DNA from 4 places in the Microbispora cellulosiformans genome. Region 4 is predicted to be linked to each of the others. Evidence: riboswitches for the same ligand, from Rfam matches in the RefSeq annotation. Region 4 holds a riboswitch; each other region holds the start of a gene.

Region 1 (4,443 bases), on a different contig from region 4:
CGGCGGCGATTCCGTCGCCGTCGGAGGCGCCGCCCTCGGCGTCACCACAGGCTGCCGCCGTCGCGAGGGTCGTCGCGAGAGCCGTGGCGAGGGCCAGGCGCAGCCCCGTCCGTACGGGTCGCGGGCGCAGGGGTCGTGAGCGTGTCGGTCGCAGGCGCATGGTCGTTCCTCCTCCCCCGGGGCCTTCGCCCGGGACGGGGCCCAACTCCAGCGCAGCCGGTGCTAATCACGGATAAGGAGGAGCCGCGGGTGATCCGGGAGGCTTCGCTTATCCGGGCCTAACACCGCGTGCGCCACTGTCGGTGCCGAGCGGGAGGCGAGGATGCGGGTGCTGGTGGTCGAGGACGAGGAACAACTGGCCGACGCCGTCGCCCGCGGGCTGCGGCTGCACGCGATCGCGGTCGACGTGGCCTACGACGGCCGGGAGGCGCTGGAGCTGGCCTCCTACGTCGGCTACGACGTGGTGGTGCTCGACCGCGACCTGCCCGACGTCCACGGGGACGAGGTGTGCCGGGAGCTGGTCACGGCGAGCGGCGCGAGCCGGATCCTCATGCTGACCGCGGCGGGGCGGGTGCGGGACCGGGTCGGCGGCCTGGCCCTGGGCGCCGACGACTACCTGGTCAAGCCGTTCGTGTTCGCCGAGCTGGTGGCGCGGGTGCGGGCGCTGGCCCGGCGCACCCCCCGGGCCGCGCCGCCGGTGCTGGAGCGCGCCGGGATCCGGCTCGACCCGGCCCGCCGTACGGTGGCCCGGGACGGGCGGCAGGTGGCGCTGGGCCGCCGCGAGTTCGACGTGCTGCACGAGCTGATGCGCGCCGGCGGCGGCCTGGTCAGCTCGGCGCGGCTGCGCGCGAGCGTGTGGGACGAGCACGCCGGCGCCGGCACGGGCGTGCTGCGCGTCACCATCACCTCGCTGCGCAGGAAACTGGGCGACCCCCCGGTGATCGAGAACGTCCCGGGCCGGGGGTACCGCCTGTGACCCGCCGCCTGCTGGTGTGGCGCAGGCTGGGGCTGCGGACGCGGCTCACCCTGCTGTACGGCGGGCTGTTCTTCGTCGCGGGCTCGGTGCTGCTGTGGTTCACCCACCTGCTGACCGCGCGGGCGCTCAACCAGCGGTTCGTCGTGGCGGTGGACAAGGTGAGCCACGGCGGGCGCCCTGCCCCCGCGGTGTCCGGCGCCGCCCTGCCCGCCGACAGCCTGCCGGGCGGCGCGCTCGGCGCCGACGTGATCGCGCGGCGCGTGCGCACCGACGTCGAGCAGGGCGCCGCCGACGTGCTGAACGACGTGCTCCGGTCGTCGCTGATCGTGATGATCCTCGTCGGGGTGGTCGCGGTGGTGCTGGGCTACCTGGTGGCCGACCGCGCGCTGCGCCCGCTCGACCGGGTGACCGAGACCGCGCAGCGGCTGTCGGAGAGCACCCTGCACGAGCGGATCGCCCTGCGCGGCCCGCAGGACGAGATCAAGCGGCTCGCCGACACCTTCGACGCGATGCTCGACCGGCTGCACCGGGTCTTCGACGCCCAGCGCCGTTTCATCGCCAACGCCTCCCACGAACTGCGCACCCCGCTGGCGGTGAACCGCACGGTGCTGGAGGTGTCGCTGGAGGAGCCCGCCGCGTCGGAGGACCTCAAGGCGCTGGCCCGGGCGCTGCTGGGCGCCACCGCCCGGTACGAGCGGCTGATCGACGGGCTGCTCATGCTGGCGCAGTCGGAGCAGGAGATCACCACCCGCAGGCCGGTGGACCTGCGGCAGGTCGTCCGTACGGCGATGGAGCAGATCGGCCCGCAGCCGCGCCGAGGGAAGGTCACGGTGCACGAGGACCTGCGCCCGGCCGTCGCGCACGGCGATCCGCTCTTCCTGGAACGCTGCCTGGTCAACCTGCTGGAGAACGCCGTCAAGTACAACGTTCGGGACGGGGAGGTCTGGGTCCGGCTGCGCGAGGACGACGCCGGGGCGTGCCTGACGGTGGAGAACACCGGGCCGCCGGTGCCGCCGTACGAGGTCGGCGACCTGTTCGAGCCGTTCCGGCGGCACGGCGGCGACCGGATCCGGTCGGCCCGCGGCGCCGGGCTCGGCCTGTCCATCGTCCGCGCCATCGCGGTCGCGCACGGCGGTACGGCCGACGCCCGTGCCCGGCCGGAGGGCGGCCTGACGGTGACCGTACGTCTGCCCAGGTGAGCGAGGTGCGTTCGCTCTGGGCGAACAAAGGTGTGAGCAGAGGAGAAGAAGGGGAACGCGGCATCCCCGGCGGGGCGGGCGAACCCGCCCTTTGCGCTCGCCCGTCCGGCATCGCGCCAGGTAAAACCCGAGTTGTCATCACTTGACCGGTTTGGGCTTGTCTATTACTTTTTGAGCAACTCAGGGCCCACTTGCTCATCTCAGTGGTCAAGAAAGCCCACCTCACACCGACGCGGCCGGCCGATCTCGGCCTGCCGCCCGGCCGCCTAATCCGCGTAAGCGGAGCCGGGGACCCAACCTCTTCCTGGGGTGAATCGGCATACCTGCCGTAGGGCGACTTCCAGCCCGAACCCGTCAGCTAACCCGGTCGGCGGCATGGAAGCAAAGGGAGTCCGCCCATCATGCACGCCCTCTCGACCTGTCTGCGCACGGCCCTCGCCGGCGGAGTCCTCGCCTCGGCCGTGGCGATCGCCTCTCCCGCCGCGCAGGCGGCGGACAACCCGGCCTCCGGCAAGGGCCCGGCCGCAGCGGCCGCGGCCGCGCCGTCCCTGACCGAGATCGCCGCCCGGCTGCCCAAGGTCGGCCCCCAGGACGTCATCAAGCTGGCCGCGAGCCAGGTCGGCATCAGCGAGAACTCCGCCGGCGGCGGGACCAAGTTCCAGGAGTGGTACATGACCAGCCCGCGCGCCCGCGAGACCCTCGCGCGCGACGGCGGGGCGCTGGAGGAATACGAGAACGCCCCCTGGTGCGACATGTTCGTCTCCTGGGTGGGCCAGCAGCTCGGCATCCAGCCGGTGATGGGTTCCGACGCCTACACCGTGGAGCACGCCCGCTGGTTCGCCGACCACGGCCGCTGGGGCCGTACGCCCAAGCCCGGGGCCGTGGTGTTCTTCAGCTGGAGCGGCAGCAACAAGATCGGCGACATCCAGCACGTCGGCTTCGTCGTCAGGGACAACGGCGACGGCACCATCCGCACCGTCGAGGGCAACACCGGCAACGGCGCCGTCGAGGCCCGCACCCGCCCCGCCTGGCAGGTCGCCGGGTACGGCTACCCGGTCTACCCCGCCGAGCTCGCCTCCTGACGACCCCCGGGCCGGGGATCGCGAACCATGGTTCCCGACCCCCGGCCCGGGTGCTCATCGATCAGCCGATTCCCACCACGTCAGATTGGCGGCCGCCCGGGCCGCCGGCTCGATGATCTCCCACGCCTCGGCGATGAGCCCGTCGTCGAGCCGCCAGATGTCGACGACCGCGATCCCCGGCCCGGCGCCGGGGAGCCGGCGCCGCGAGTGCATCACGACGTGATCACCATCGGCCAGCACATGCAGGATCTCGACCCGCATGCCCGCGAGCGGGACGAGCGCGGCGCGTACGGCGGCGAGCCATTCCGTCTTGGTCTTCGAGGTCGAATCCGGCCGGTGATGGGTGAAGTCGTCGCTCAGCAACGGCGCGAGCGCGTCGACGTCGCCCGTCGCGACCAGTGCCGTCAGCGCCCGCTGGACGATGCTCTTGTTGTCGGTGGTCGTGTTCCGCGTAGTCACGGGACGCAGTGTCTCCGCCGCCCGCGACGGTGTCGATGAACTCCCATTTCATGGCGCGGAGCGCCACGATGAGTAGCATCGGCGGTCATGCGCACGGTCGGGGAACTGTTACGGGAATGGCGGCATCGCCGGCGGCTCAGCCAGCTCGATCTCGCGATCGCCGCCGACGTCTCGGCCCGTCACGTCAGCCTGGTGGAGACCGGCAGGTCCAACCCGAGCGCCGACATGGTCCTCCGGCTCGCCGACCAGCTCGACGTGCCGTTGCGTGAGCGCAACGTGCTGTTGCTCGCCGCCGGCTTCGCGCCCCGCTACGCCGAGCGGCCGCTCGACGGGGACGCGCTGCCGGCGGCCTGGGACGCGATCGCACGGGTGCTGCGCGCGCACGAGCCGTACCCGGCGCTGGTCATCGACCGCCGATGGAACATCCTGATGACCAATCGCGCCATCGACCCGTTCCTCGCCGACGTCGCCCCCGACCTGCTACGGCCGCCGGTCAACATGGTGCGGCTGGGACTGGACCCGCGCGGGCTCGCTCACCGGATCGTCAACCTGGCCGAGGTGCGCTCGCTCCTGCGTACCCGTATCGGACGTCAGCTCGCCACCGCTCCCGATCCCGAGCTCACCGCCCTGTACGAGGAACTCCTGGCACCCGGCTCCGAGGACGCGAGCCCCGCGATCGGGTCCGAGATCGCCGTACCGATGATCTTCCGCTTCGGTGGACGGGAAC
Region 2 (4,443 bases), on a different contig from region 4:
CCCTGCCCGGCTGAGCTGCCCGGCTGACCCGTTCAGCCCGAGCCGCCCTGGCGCCGCGACAGGAGCGTGGTCAGGGCGGTGGTCCGCGCGTCGTCCCAGCCTTCCGGCGGCGCGATCCGCGCCCAGGCGGCGGCCATCTCGCCGTCGTAGTCGTGACCGTGGCCGGGCGGCGCGTCGAGGGAGAACACCAGATCCGCGGTGACCTGCCAGAACGTGACGAACGGATACCAGCGGATCCAGGGCAGCACGTCGTCGCCGCGCCGTTCCTCCAGCCAGTCCGGGCGGCCGAGGACCAGCCGCGGGGTCCACCACACGATCGGATCCGAGGGGTGCTGGAGGTAGACCACCCGCGACCCGGCCCAGGCGGAGGCGGGCGCGGCCAGGTCGGCGGGCCCGTTGGCGAAGCGCACGGTCTCGCCGTCCCGGTAGACGGGCAGCACCTCCCGGCTGCCCGGGTCGCGGTCGTCCACGAACCGCCGCCACAGCGGGCTGCTGTCGGGCGGCCCGACGAACAGCGCGCCGCCGGTGCGCACGCGCAGGTCGCGGTCGTCGCGGAAGGCCGACTCCGCGCCGAACGCCCCCAGGCTCTCCCCGAACACCAGCAGCCGGGGCCGGTGACCGGCGGGCAGCCGCGTCCACCGGGCGTACACCTGGCCGAACAGCTCACGCCCCGCCGCCGTGACGCGCTCGCGGTCCACCAGGAACGACAGCCAGCTCGGCAGGTAGGAGTACTGAATCGAGACCAGCGCGGTGTCTCCTCCGTACATGAACTCCAGGGCGGCGGCCGCCTGGGGGTCCACCCAGCCCGTGCCCGTCGTCGTGATCACGCACAGCACCGCGCGGCGGAACGCGCCGGTCCGGTCCAGTTCCCGTACGGCGAGGGCGGCCCGCTCGCGGGCGGTCGCGGCCGAGTCGAGCCCCGCGTAGACCCGGACCGGCGGGAGCGCGGGCCGCCCGGTGAAACCGCTCAGCTCCCCGACGGCGGGGGCGCCGGCGACGAACGCCCGGCCCTCCAGGCCGAGCGACGCGAAGGAGACGAGGGAGGAGGGGCCGCCAGAGACGGTGGCGGACCGGGGCGGCGAGGTGCCGGGGGCGGTCTCGCTGTTGATCGCCGCGAAGCTGTTGTCGGCCCCTCTGAGCAGCGCCTCGCTGAGGATCCCGTCGGTGAGCAGGACGGCCAGCACGCCCACGCCGAGCCCCGCGGCCAGCCGCGCCGCCGTGGCGGGGATCCATCGGCCGAGCACGCCTCCGAGCGCCCGGGCCGCGACGCGCAGCGCCCGGGCGGCGGCCAGCAGGAGCAGGAACACCGCCGCCGCGACGAACGGCACGCCGAGGTAGCCGAGCCGTTCCGGCGGGCGCAGCCCCATCAGCGGGTAGATGGCCCGCTGGGCGCGTACGCCGAGGACCAGCGACGCGGCGCCCAGCCCGCAGCCGAACGTCGCGACCAGGCGGCGCACCCGCCGCCGTCCCGTACGGCGCCATCCCTCGCGCCACCTCTCGCGCCGGGCCTCGGGACACCGGCGGGCGACCGGGGCGGCGCTCCGGCGGGTCAGGGCGCCGGCGGTCACGCCGGCCAGGTATCCGGTCGCGGTCAGCACCCCCGCGATGATCCCCTGCAGCGGCCACGAGCGGGGCAGCAGCGACGGCGTGAGGGACAGGCAGAAGAAGATCGCGGCGAACAGGATCCCGGCCGTGTCCAGCGCTGCGCCGAGCCGCACCCGCCCTTCCCGCATCAGGCCCCCGATTCGCCGCCTGTCCGCCGATCTCGCGGAGCAGGCAGGCTATCAAGTCACCCGCAGGTCACCGCCTTGCCCCCCGCGTCGCTCCCGCGCCGCCGCGTCACCCCCAGTGGTCGCCCCAGCCCCAGAGGTTGGGGCCGAGCGCCGTGGCGGGGTCGTCGTGGTAGACGCCGAACCTGCCGCGGAAGAACAGCATCGGCCGCTGCTCCGGATGGACGGGTTCGAGTTCGCGGACCAGGCCGATCACCACGTCGTGGTCTCCGGCCACGTGCACCTCCCGCACCTCGCCGTGGACGCGCAGCAGCACGTCCCGCAGGGCGGGCGTGCCCCAGCGGGACAGGTCCCAGGCGAGCCCGGCGAACTTGTCGCCGTTGCTCGATCCGAACCTCGCGCACACGTCTACCTGCTCCTCGCCGAGGACGTTGACGCAGAAGCGGCCGGACGTCCTGATCCGCGGCCAGGCGCGGCCCTTGTGGTCGGCGCAGAAGAGGACGAGCGGTGGTTCGAGAGACACCGACGCGAACGACTGGCAGGCGAACCCCACCGGCTCTCCGTCGTCCAGGCCCGTGACCACGGTCACGCCGGTCGCGAACATGCCGAGCGCGCGCCGGAACTCCGCGGGCGACGGCGGCGGCACGTCGCCGGAGCCGGGGTCGCCGAGGCCGGGGCCGGCGGAAGCTGCGGTCATGGGTTCACCTTTCGCGTGCGGTCCGGTGCCTCTGGTGCGGTGCTGGTGCGGCTCTGGTCCGGTGACTCAGCGCTCAGGTCACGAACTTACAAACCCCCTCGGCGCCGCTTCGCACGGGATCCCGTCCAGCGGGCGGTCTGTACGACGAGTCTGCCCAGGTAAAAACATGTTTTGTCAGGTTTACACCATTGTTGCGCCGTATGTACCTTTAGGTGCCACGGCATGGATGCCGGTGACCTCCGCGTCGCCTCCGTTGCCGTGTCGTTGCCCGGACCGTGCGCTCACCAGGGCGCGCGGCCGCCGAGTCCGCGTTCCGCGGAGCCGGGGACCCACTTTTCGGGGTGAATCGCTGCGCAGGCCCCCAGATGCGCTCGTAGGGCACTTCCTGCCCGAACCCGTCAGCTAACCCGGTAGGCGGCATGGAAGCAAGGAGCTCCACCCGCGTCATGCCCACCCTCAGGTTCTCTCCCGCCATGCGGCCTTCCGGCCGCCGCCTGCGCGCCGCCCTCGCCGCGGCGGCACTCGCGGTCTCGGCCGGCACGGCCACCCTCACCGCCGCCACGCTCGCCGCCACCGCGGCGGCGCCCGCTCCCGCCTACGCGAACCCGCACACGTACGGCCAGGACGTCTCCGGCTACGAGGCCGACCACGACTGGATCAACAGCCGGGCGCAGTTCGGCTTCATCAAGGCCACCGAGGGCCTGGACTGGGTCGACTCGTCCTTCCCCCGGCACTGGCGCGAGCTGGACAAGAAGGGGATCGTCCGCGGCGTCTACCACTACGGCCATCCCTCCAACGACCCGATCGCCGAGGCCGACCACTTCCTCCGCGTGGTGAACGCGCAGCCGGGCAAGCGGGGCGACATCCTCGTGCTCGACCTGGAGACCGCCGACGGCCAGTCGGTGGAACGCGTCAACGCCTGGGCCAGGAAGTGGCTGGAGTACGTGACCGCCAAGACCGGTGTCAGGCCGATGTTCTACAGCGGCTGGAACTTCGCCGACAAGTACGGCCAGGGCCTGGGTGACTATCCGCTGTGGGTGGCCCACTACAGCCGGGACCCGGGCGACATCAGCCCGCCGGCCGACTGGACGAGCTGGGCGATCCACCAGTACACCGACTCACCGATCGACCAGAACGTCTCCTCGCTGAGCCCGGTCGAGCTGCGCGCACTCGGCCGTCCCTGAGGCCCGTTCCCGGGGCGAGCGCCGCCCGCCCCGGGAAAGCCCCGCTCAGACCACTTCAGATTCGGACCACTTCAGATTCAGACCACCGCGCCGGATCCGTCGCGCGCCACGGGGCGGCGACGGGGTGCGGCGGGCGCGGGCGGCGGCTGACCGGCGCGCCGCTCCAGCTCGATCGCCGCCGGCCCCGCCACGAACGACGACGACAGCGTGCCCACGACGATGCCGATCAACAGGGCGATCGCGAAGTCGCGCAGCGAGTCGCCGCCGAACACCGCCAGCGCCGCCAGGATGAACAACGCGCCGAGCCCCGTGTTGACCGTACGCGGCACGGTCTGCAGGATCGCCGTGTTCACCACCCGCCCGAAGGGCGTCCCCCGCGACACCGGCCACAGCTCTCGGACCCGGTCGAAGAGCACGACCTTGTCGTTGACCGAGTATCCGATGATCGTCAGCATCGCGGCCAGGAAGACGCCGTCGATCGGCTTGCCCATCCAGGCGAACGCGCCGACGACGACGGCCGCGTCCACGAACAGCGCCGCCACGGCGGCGGCGCCGAACGTCCATCGGAAGCGGAACGCCAGGTAGGCGAGCTGGGCCGCGAGCGCGACGCCGAGCGCGATGAGCGCGTTGCGGCGCAGCTCCGCGCCCAGGCTCGGCCCGACGAGCTCGTCGCGCTGCTTGGTGACGTCCCCGACGCTCCGGTCCAGGGCCTCCTCGACGCGGACGACGTCGTCGGCGGTGATCTGCCCGGTCCGTACGGAGATCGCGTCGTCCGACCGCTGCACCACGGCGGTGGGGAACCCGGCGTCCGACACCGCCTGCCGGGCCGCGG
Region 3 (4,443 bases), on a different contig from region 4:
ACCGCAGCCCGGGCGGCTACCGGCTTTACGACATCGGCGCGCTCGCGCGTCTGGACCTGGTGCGCACCCTGCGTGATCTGGGGCTCGACCTCGCTGTCATCCGGCAGGTGCTGGAGCGGGAGGTCTCGGTGCCCGAGGTCGCGGCCGCGCACGCCGACGCACTGGAGGTGCAGATCCGCACCCTCCGGCTGCGGCGCGCCGTACTGCGCGCGGTAGCCAAGCGGGGCTCCACCCCCGAGGAGATGGACCTCATGCACAAACTCGCCAAGCTCTCCGACGACGAACGCCGGCGCCTGATCACCGGCTTCATCGACGACACCTTCGGCGGGCTCGACGCCAACGCCGAGTTCGTCGCCATGATGCGCTCGACCATGCCCGAACTGCCGGACGACCCCGAACCCGAACAGGTCGACGCCTGGGTGGAACTCGCCGAGCTCACCCAGGATCCCGACTTCCGCGCCGCCGTCCGCCGCATGGCGGAGTACCAGGCGGCCCAGCGGGCGCAGGGCGACCGCACCGGCCTCCACCACGATCTCACCGAAACCGTCCGCGAGAGCGTCGGCCGCGTGCTCGATGCCGGTATAGCCCCGGGTTCGGCCGAGGCCGCACCCGTCGTCGACGCCCTCACCGCCCGGTACGCGCAGACCTTCGGCCGAGCCGACGACGCCGGCTTGCGCCGCTGGCTGCTGACGCGCCTGGAGATCGGCGGCGATCCCCGCGCGGAACGCTATTGGCACCTGCTGGCCGTCATCAACGGATGGCCCGCCCCGCCAAGCCTCGCACCGGTGTTCACGTGGTTCGCGGACGCCCTGCGCACGCACACCGGGCAGCAGTCCCGCGCGCGGTAGTCCCGCACCCGGCGGCCGCCATCGAAGCGCCGGCGCGGTTCGCTAGTACATCGAGATGTGGACGTGGTCGTAGTGGTTGGCGGTGACGCCGCCGCGGTCGGACATCGGGCGCCAGCCGGGATGACCGAGGTTGTAGATGCGTTGCCGCCAGATCACGTACATCACGCCGAGCTTCGGGCCGTTCTTGATGGCCCAGGCGGCCAGGCTGTCGCCGAGCGCCTGCATCTGCGCCGAGGGCATGGAGCCGCCCGAGCTCATCATGAAGTCGCAGGCGCGGCCGAGGGGGTGCTCGCCGCTGTTCTCGGCCCGGTAACAGCCGACCGGGAAGCCCAGATCGAAGTGGCTTTCCACCTCGGACCGCATCAGCCGCATCCGGGGCGTGATGTTGTCGGCTCCGGCCGGCAGCTCGGGCGCCCACGAGCCGCTCGCCCTCCGGCCCGGGGCGATCGGGACCAGGCGGTCGATCTTGTCCTGGATGTCGTCGATGAGCTTCTCGGCCTCCCGGCGCTGGCCGGCGACCTCCGCGGCCTGCGACTTCAGCGACGCGGTGAGCGCCTTCGCCGCCTCGGCGGCCTTCTGCCGTTCGGCGCGGACCTCGTCCACGCGCGCGAGCCTCGCGGCCTGTTCCTCCTTGAGCTGGTAGGCCACCGCGGAGACGGTCAGGTTGGGCAGGACGCGCACGCTGTCGGTCTGGTACCGCAGCCTGACGAACTCCCGGACCTCGTCGAGGGTCGCCGTGTAGTCGGCCTCCGCCCTGCTCACGCGGGCGCGCGCCGCCGCCTCGTCGTCGCGTGCCTTGGCGAGCGCGACCCGCTTGGCGTTGTAGTCGGCGATGAGCCGGTCGACCTTCTTCTGCAGGCCGGCGAGTTGCTTCTTGAGCTGCTTCTCCGTCGGCTTGGGGGCGGCGGTGCCCCCGGCGGCAGTGCCGAGGACGAGGGCCGCGGCGGTGAGCACGCCTGCGGCCAGGGGGAACGCGCGGGGCAGAGCCCACTCCTCTCCATCTGCCGACCGGGTTAGCTGACGGGTGCGGGCTGGAGGAGCCCGGGCAGCGACGTGCCTTTACCCCAGAGGCGTGAACGGGTCCCCGGCTCCCGGGCGAGGCGCCCGGGATTAGGCGGCACCGGCTGTGACCGGTGGTGCCAGGGATACTAGTGGTAAAGAAAAGGCGACTGCCACCCCAAGTCGCAACCGTACGGAGATCAGTCCGTTACCACCTCACGCAGCATGCGGGCCGCCTCCTCCGGGAGCACGTCGTTGACGAAGGCGCCCATCGCCGACTCCGATCCGGCGAGATACTTCAGCTTGTCCGCCGTCCGCCGGATCGTGAAGAGCTGGAGGTGGAGGTAGGCCAGATCCCGCCGGTAGGTGACCGGCGCCTGGTGCCAGGCCGCGACGTACGGCATGACGACGCCGAACAGCCCGTCGAGGCGGCGCAGCACGTCGATGTACAGCGGCGCGAAGGCGGCCCGCTCCTCCTGCGACAGCGCCGGGATGTCCGGCACCCGGCGGTGCGGGTAGAGGTGCACCTCGAACGGATACCGGGCGGCGGCCGGGACGAAGGCCGTCCAGTGCTCGTTGGCGGCGACCACGCGGGGCCCCCTCCGCTCGGCCGCGAGGACGTCCGCGAACAGGTTGCCGCCGCGGTGCCGGGCGGCGGTGTCCAGCATCTGCCGGGTACGCGGCGTGACGTACGGATAGGCGTAGATCTGCCCATGCGGGTGCGGCAGCGTGATGCCGATCTCGGCGCCGCGGTTCTCGAAGCAGAAGACTTGCTCCACGCCGGGCAGCGCGGACAGTTCGGCCGTGCGGTCGGCCCACGCCTCGACGACCAGCACGGCCCGCTCGTCGCCGAGCGAGCTGAAGGAGGCGTCGTGGTCGGAGGTGAAGCAGACGACCTCGCAGCGCCCGATCCCCGGCCGCACCTCGCTCAGCCCGCCCACCTGCTCGTACGCGCCGGTGTTGAAGCTGAACGACGGGAAGCGGTTCTCGAACACCGCCACCTCGTACGGCGAGGGGATCTCCGAGCCGGGATGCCCGGGGCAGAGCGGGCACTCCTGGGCGGACGGCAGGTGGGTGCGGGTCTGGCGGTGCCGGGCGACGGCCACCCACTCGTCCATGAGCGGGTCGTGCCGCAACTCGGACGCGAGAGGGCGCGCGGGCAGATCCCGCGGGTCGGCGGCGGCGTGGTCGGCGTCGTCGCGGCGGTCGAAGTAGATCAGCTCCCGGCCGTCGGCCAGATGGGCGATGGTGCGCTTCACGGTGGATCTCCAGCTTCACAGTGCTCTTTCGCGGCATCACTGCGGGTGTGCCGTCGGGGAGTGTCTGTCACAGGGAGGCGGTCTCCAGGGACGCCTCACCGGACGGATCGGCGAGGAGAAGCTCGCCGGCCTGCTCCGACAGCACGGCGCGGGCCTCCTCGGGCAGGCCCGCGTCGCTCACGACCACGTCGGCCTCGCCGAGCGCCGCGATCGTGCTGATGCCGATCGTCCCCCACTTGGTGTGGTCGGCCAGGACGACGAGCCGCTGGGCGGCCGCGATCAGGGCGCGGTCGGTCTCCGCCTCCAGCAGGTTGGGGGTGGTGAAACCGGCCCGGACGCTCATCCCGTGCACGCCGAGCATGAGGGTGTCGACGTTCAGGGAGCGGACGGCCGCGACCGCGACCGGGCCGACCAGCGCGTCGGACGGCGTCCGCACGCCGCCCACGAGCACCACGGTCTGGTCGGGGCGTCCCGCCCGGTGGAAGACGTCGGCCACCTGGACGGAGTTGGTGATCACGGTCAGCTCGGGCACGTCCACCAGGTGGTGGGCCAGCGTCCAGGTCGTCGTCCCGGCCGAGAGCGCGACGGAGCTTCCCGGCGGCACGAGCGGGGCCGCGCGGCGGGCGACGGCCTCCTTCTCGGCCTGCTGCCGCATCGACTTGGCCGCGAAGCCCGGCTCCTCGGTGGAGCCGGTGCCGGTGGCGGTGGCCCCGCCGTGCACCTTGACGATCAGGCCGCGCTCCGCCAGGACCTCAAGGTCGCGGCGGATCGTCATGTCCGACACCCCGAGCTCACGCACGAGTTGCGCGACCCGCACCCCGCCGGACCTGCGCACCCTCTCCAGGATCGCCTGCTGCCGTTGCTGGGCCAGCATCCACCACTCCCGTCAACAGATTCCACCAAATCATGCCAGGCTTACGTTCAGGAGTGTTGAGTTGGGGTGCGGGTACTTGCCGCCGCCCGCCCGCGGGAGGACAGTGGGCGAAAGCCGTACTCCAGGGAAGGCGGCCGCGATGGGCAGACGCGCACGCAAGTCGAAGGCCCGCAGGAAGAAGAAGGCCAACCACGGCAAGCGCCCCACGGGCCGGTAACCCGGTTCCGGGGTCGTCCGGGCGTTCGCCTCAGGGGTTTCTGCCCCACGCGGCGAGCAGCCGGGTCTGCTGGTCGGCGCCGGCCGGGACGTCCCGCTCGTCCCCGATCACCCCCGCCTCGCGGTAGCCGTCCCACGCCTTGGCGAACCATTCGGCGCAGGACGCGACCAGGTCGGGGTCGAGCCGTTCCGGCCCGCCGACGGCGCGCGCGAGGTCCCACGTGTGGATCAGCGCGTCCGCGAACAA
Region 4 (4,443 bases):
TGGCGAGCGCCAACGGCGCCGCGGAGACCGAGCTGCGCAGGCTCAAGGAGCGCCTGGCGGACACCGAGCGGCAGCTGGAGGCCAACCGCCGCGCCGCCCGCGAGGGCCGCAGCATGGAGGACGCCCGCGTACGGGTGCTGCTGGACGCCCTGCAGGACGCCGCCGCGGGGCTGCGCAAGGAGCTCGGCCTGCCGACCACCATCAGCAGGCCGGCCGACTACGTGAACGCGGTCGTGCCGGGCGAGCCCGGCGTGACGGCGGTGCCCGCGCGGGCGCTGGCGAACGACGACCCCCAGCTCCTCGACCAGCTCCTCGCCCTGCCCAACCTGCACCTGATCGTCGACGGCTACAACGTGACCAAGACCGGCTATCCGACGCTGACCCTCGCCGACCAGCGCGCCCGCCTGCTCACCGGGCTGGGCGGCCTCGCCGTGCAGGCGCGCGTGGAGGTGACGTGCGTCTTCGACGGCGCCGAGCTGAACGGGCCCGTGCAGGTCTCCGCGCCGCGCGGGGTGCGGGTGATGTTCAGCGCGCCCGGCGAGATCGCCGACGACCTCATCCGCACGCTCGTGCGCGCAGAGCCGCCGGGGCGCGGCATCGCGGTCGTCTCCTCCGACCGTGAGGTGGCCGACTCCGTCCGCCGCATGGGCGCCCGGCCGGTGCCCTCGCTCCTGCTGCTGCGCCGTCTCGGCCGCGGCTGATTCCGGCCGATCCAGTACGGCACGCTCCGTGCGGAGGCCGCTTCGGTGAGTGATGACTGCCGCGAATAGCTGCGAATAGGTTGAAGCGTCAAGATCGCCTAGATAGAGTCGCGCCGCAGGTTCGTTGATCCCGAAGGGGGCCCGAGTGCGAGGGCGTGTGCCGGTGGCCGCTGGGTTGGCCGCCGTGGTCCTGCTGACGCCGCTGACGGGCGCGCAGGCCGATCCGAAACCCACCCTTGCCCAGGCCAAGGCGAAGCTGAACCGGCTGAACGCGCAGGCGGACAAGCTCGTGGACCGCTACAACGCGGCCGGTGAGAAGTGGAAGTCGGCCAAGAAGAAGTATCTGGCGCTCAACGACGACTACAAGAAGCAGAACGCGCGGGTCGAGGCGCTGCGCTCGGGGCTGGTGACGATGGCGGTCAGCAGCTACCAGGTGGGCGGCATCGGCACCTGGGGCGTCTTCTACAACCCCGACCCCGACACCATGCTCAGCGGTCTCGCCACGTACAACCACATCTCCGCCGAGCGCATCGGACGGCTCCAGCAGTACGAGGGCGCGATCCAGGGCCTGAAGGACCGGCGCGACGAGACGAAGGCGGTCTACGCCGAGGCCGCCAAGGTCAGGAGCGAGCTCGCCGACGAGAAGAAGAAGGTCGACAAGCTCGTCAACGAGCAGATGAAGCTGCTGCGCTCGCTCGGCACCTACAACCCCGGCAATCCCAACAGCGCGGGCGTCGCCTACAAGGGCTCCGCTTCGGGCAACGCCCTGTCGGCTCTCCAGTTCGCCTACAAACAGGTCGGCAAGCCGTACCGCTACGGGGGCAGCGGGCCGGACTCCTGGGACTGCTCCGGCCTCGTCCAGGCCTCCTGGGCGGCGGGCGGGGTCGGCCTGCCGCGGACGAGCTACGAGCAGTGGGCCTGGGGCGCGAGCCGCCGCGTGTCCCTCGACGCGCTCCAGCCGGGCGATCTGCTCTTCCATGCGGGCTACGGCCACGTGGGCCTGTACGCGGGAGACGGCAAGGTCGTCCACGCGCCGCAGACCGGCGATGTTGTGAAGATTGTCACACTCGCGGAGTATCACGCGATCGGTGCCGTCCGTCCTTGACAGTCGGCGTGATCTTTGTTCCGGTTGGGAGCTAAGTGCCCAATTTGGGCGCTGTGGTGCCTGCTGTGAGCAGAGTCACACTTAGCCTTATGCGGCGTGGGTACGCTGCGGTTTCTCCCGCGCCGCCTTCGTTATCCGATCTTTATGCGCCGGGGCGGCTTTGCCGAGAGCCGCCGGATCTCGGTAGCTTCTGGGCCGCGGCGAGCACGCCTCGCCGCGGCGAGCCCGGTCCGGCCGGCCGGGCCCGCGTCATCCACCGTCGCCGGCGCCGTCCGTCTATTCACTCCCCTCAGGGGATTTCCGGGCGCCGGGGACCTGCCGAGTCCGTGCAGTCAGGAGGCACGGAGCCGGGGAACCATCGACCTTCTTCGCGAAGGTCCGGGGTGAATCGGCGCGTCCACGCGCCGTAGGGCGACTTCCCCGCCCGAACCCGTCAGCTAACCCGGTAGGCGTACGCGGAAGATCCAAGGAGAGATCCTGTCTACCACCCCCGCTAGCCTGTCCCGTCTTGCCCGAATTGCCCTTGGTGGTGCCGCTTTGACGGCATCCGTAGGGATCGCCGGCGCGCAGCCGGCGGCGGCCGACTCGGTGACGGTCACGGTCACGAAGGTGACCACGGAGACGAACACGAGGTCCGCCGCCACCGGGGCGGCCAAGAAAGCCGCGAGGAAGGCGACCAAGAAGGCCGCCGTCAAGCGGAAGAAGCTCAGCAAGGCCACGCTCCAGCTGGCCAAGGCGCAGCGAGCGGTCACGACCGCGAGGAAGCACATCGGCGATCCCTACCGCTACGGCGCCAGCGGACCGGGCGCGTTCGACTGCTCGGGCCTGGTCACCTACGCCTGGCGCAAGGCCGGCGTACGGCTGCCGCGCACGACGTGGTCCATCCGCAGCGCCGTACGGAAGAAGGTGTCCTGGGGCCACTTCAAGCCCGGCGACCTCATCTTCACCAGCGGCGGCGGCCACGTCGGCATGTACGTCGGGCACGGCAGGATGATCCACGCCCCGCACAGCGGCACGCGGGTCAGGATCGACAAGCTCGACTCCTACCGCAGGGCGACCTTCGTGGGCGCCGTACGCCCCGGCGGCTGATCCGTCCCCCTCGCCCGGTGCCGAGCCCGTTGTCGCCGGCATCACTTCCACGGCTCCGTCCTCCCGCACGGGTGGGCGGAGCCGTGGCGTTTCTCCGCCGACGGATCGGCCGACGGATCGGCCGACGGCTCGCCGGCGCCTGGTAGCGTGCTCGCGTCAGGTCCCGCGGGCGGGACGTCGCTGGACGGCTCGAACGCCGGTGGAGACCCGGTAAGACCCCTATGTGGCACAGGCCGGCGAAGCAGGAAGCCGCGGAAGCGCCGTGCGCGCGGCACAGGCCGGATCTCCGGCGTCCACGCCGAAGCGCACACGCTCGCGGCTTCGGCCCCCGCCGGTCCGTGTCCGTGGCCCTGGTGCTGGCCGCGCTGCTGGCCGGTTCGGCCGCCGCGGCGCCGCCCGACCCCCTCTCGCCCCTGCTGTCCCGGGCCCGCGCAGCCGTGCGCGAGCAGCCCGGCATGTGGACGGGCGCCTCCGTCGCCCGCGGTGAGCACACCGTCGTCGTCGGCGCGCCGCGGCGGCTGGTCGCCGAGATCGCCCGGCTGGCCGGCCGCGCCGACCGTACGGTCACGCGGGTCTGGGGAGCCCACGGCGGCGCGGTGGTCCTCGTGCCCCGCACCGAGGAGCAGGCGGCCCTCCTGGCCGCTCCGGCGGTGGTCGGCGGCCTCGCGGCCGTCGCGACCGGCGACCGGGTGATCGTGCAGCCCGCCGCGTTCGCCCGCCTGTCCGCGGTCGGCCGCCAGGTCGTCGTGACCCACGAGCTGACGCACGTCGCGGCCTCCGGGCCGCGCGCGGTGCCGATGTGGCTCCTGGAGGGCTTCGCCGACTACGTGGGCTACCTCGACAGCGGCCTGCCCGTTCACACGGTCGCCGCCGAACTCGCCGCGGACCTGCGAGCCGGCGGTGGAGCCGGAGCGGAAGCCGACAGGGAGGCCGGCACAGCGGCTGACACAGCGGCTGACACAGTGGCCGGCGCGCCGCTGGCCCGGCTGCCGGAGCCCGCGGACTTCGCCGCCAGGCCCGCCCAGGCGTACGAGGAGGCCTGGCTGGCCTGCCGCTACATCGCCGCCCGGTTCGGCGAGCGGCGGCTGGTCGCCCTCTACCGCGCCGCGCTGAGCGAGGACGCCGACACCGCGCTGCGGAACGTCCTCGGGCTGACCACCGCCGAGCTGACCCGCCTCTGGCGGTCCTCCGTACGGGCCGAGCTGGCCCGGTCCTGATCGCGGCCCTGATCCCGGTCCTGATCCTGGGGCAGGCGGGAGGCGGGACGGGCCTGCGAGAATGCGTTCCCGGGCGGGCCGCGTGGCCGTGGGCCGTCCGCCGCGCCGATACCGGGGGTGAGGATGGCGAACAGGACGTTGATCGTCACGAACGACTTCCCGCCCAGACCGGGAGGCATCCAGGCGTTCGTGCACGGCCTCGCCGCCCGCAGGCCGCCCGGCTCGGTCGTCGTGTACGCGCCGCGGTGGAAGGGGTGTGAGGAGTTCGACGCCCGCCAGCCGTACGAGGTGGTCCGCCATCCCTCCACGCTCATGCTGCCGACGCGCGCGG

The links. Region 4 has a riboswitch for cyclic di-AMP ahead of F5972_RS09155 (C40 family peptidase). Riboswitches for the same ligand answer to the same signal wherever they lie in the genome.
Region 1: it holds a riboswitch for cyclic di-AMP, as region 4 does, so the genes downstream of both, F5972_RS14910 (CHAP domain-containing protein) here and F5972_RS09155 (C40 family peptidase) in region 4, are expected to answer to the same signal.
Region 2: it holds a riboswitch for cyclic di-AMP, as region 4 does, so the genes downstream of both, F5972_RS16650 (glycoside hydrolase family 25 protein) here and F5972_RS09155 (C40 family peptidase) in region 4, are expected to answer to the same signal.
Region 3: it holds a riboswitch for cyclic di-AMP, as region 4 does, so the genes downstream of both, F5972_RS19910 (coiled-coil domain-containing protein) here and F5972_RS09155 (C40 family peptidase) in region 4, are expected to answer to the same signal.

The regions. Positions count from the first base shown of each region.
Region 1 is NZ_VYTZ01000005.1:149,609-154,051, forward strand. It holds gene F5972_RS14895 (hypothetical protein) at 1-160, opposite strand, end outside; gene F5972_RS14900 (response regulator transcription factor) at 323-976, shown strand; gene F5972_RS14905 (sensor histidine kinase) at 973-2,175, shown strand; cyclic di-AMP (ydaO/yuaA leader) riboswitch at 2,429-2,563, shown strand; gene F5972_RS14910 (CHAP domain-containing protein) at 2,577-3,257, shown strand; gene F5972_RS14915 (nuclear transport factor 2 family protein) at 3,312-3,716, opposite strand; gene F5972_RS14920 (helix-turn-helix domain-containing protein) at 3,804-4,443, shown strand, end outside.
Region 2 is NZ_VYTZ01000005.1:517,484-521,926, reverse strand. It holds gene F5972_RS16665 (TetR/AcrR family transcriptional regulator) at 1-14, shown strand, start outside; gene F5972_RS16660 (alpha/beta hydrolase) at 33-1,718, opposite strand; gene F5972_RS16655 (flavin reductase family protein) at 1,840-2,427, opposite strand; cyclic di-AMP (ydaO/yuaA leader) riboswitch at 2,716-2,859, shown strand; gene F5972_RS16650 (glycoside hydrolase family 25 protein) at 2,874-3,611, shown strand; gene secD (protein translocase subunit SecD) at 3,689-4,443, opposite strand, start outside.
Region 3 is NZ_VYTZ01000007.1:20,234-24,676, reverse strand. It holds gene F5972_RS19915 (MerR family transcriptional regulator) at 1-848, shown strand, start outside; gene F5972_RS19910 (coiled-coil domain-containing protein) at 891-1,802, opposite strand; cyclic di-AMP (ydaO/yuaA leader) riboswitch at 1,837-1,975, opposite strand; gene galT (galactose-1-phosphate uridylyltransferase) at 2,048-3,106, opposite strand; gene F5972_RS19900 (DeoR/GlpR family DNA-binding transcription regulator) at 3,174-3,980, opposite strand; gene F5972_RS19895 (TIGR03086 family metal-binding protein) at 4,228-4,443, opposite strand, start outside.
Region 4 is NZ_VYTZ01000003.1:241,112-245,554, forward strand. It holds gene F5972_RS09145 (NYN domain-containing protein) at 1-701, shown strand, start outside; gene F5972_RS09150 (C40 family peptidase) at 865-1,806, shown strand; cyclic di-AMP (ydaO/yuaA leader) riboswitch at 2,113-2,273, shown strand; gene F5972_RS09155 (C40 family peptidase) at 2,344-2,895, shown strand; gene F5972_RS09160 (hypothetical protein) at 3,234-4,112, shown strand; gene F5972_RS09165 (glycosyltransferase family 4 protein) at 4,236-4,443, shown strand, end outside.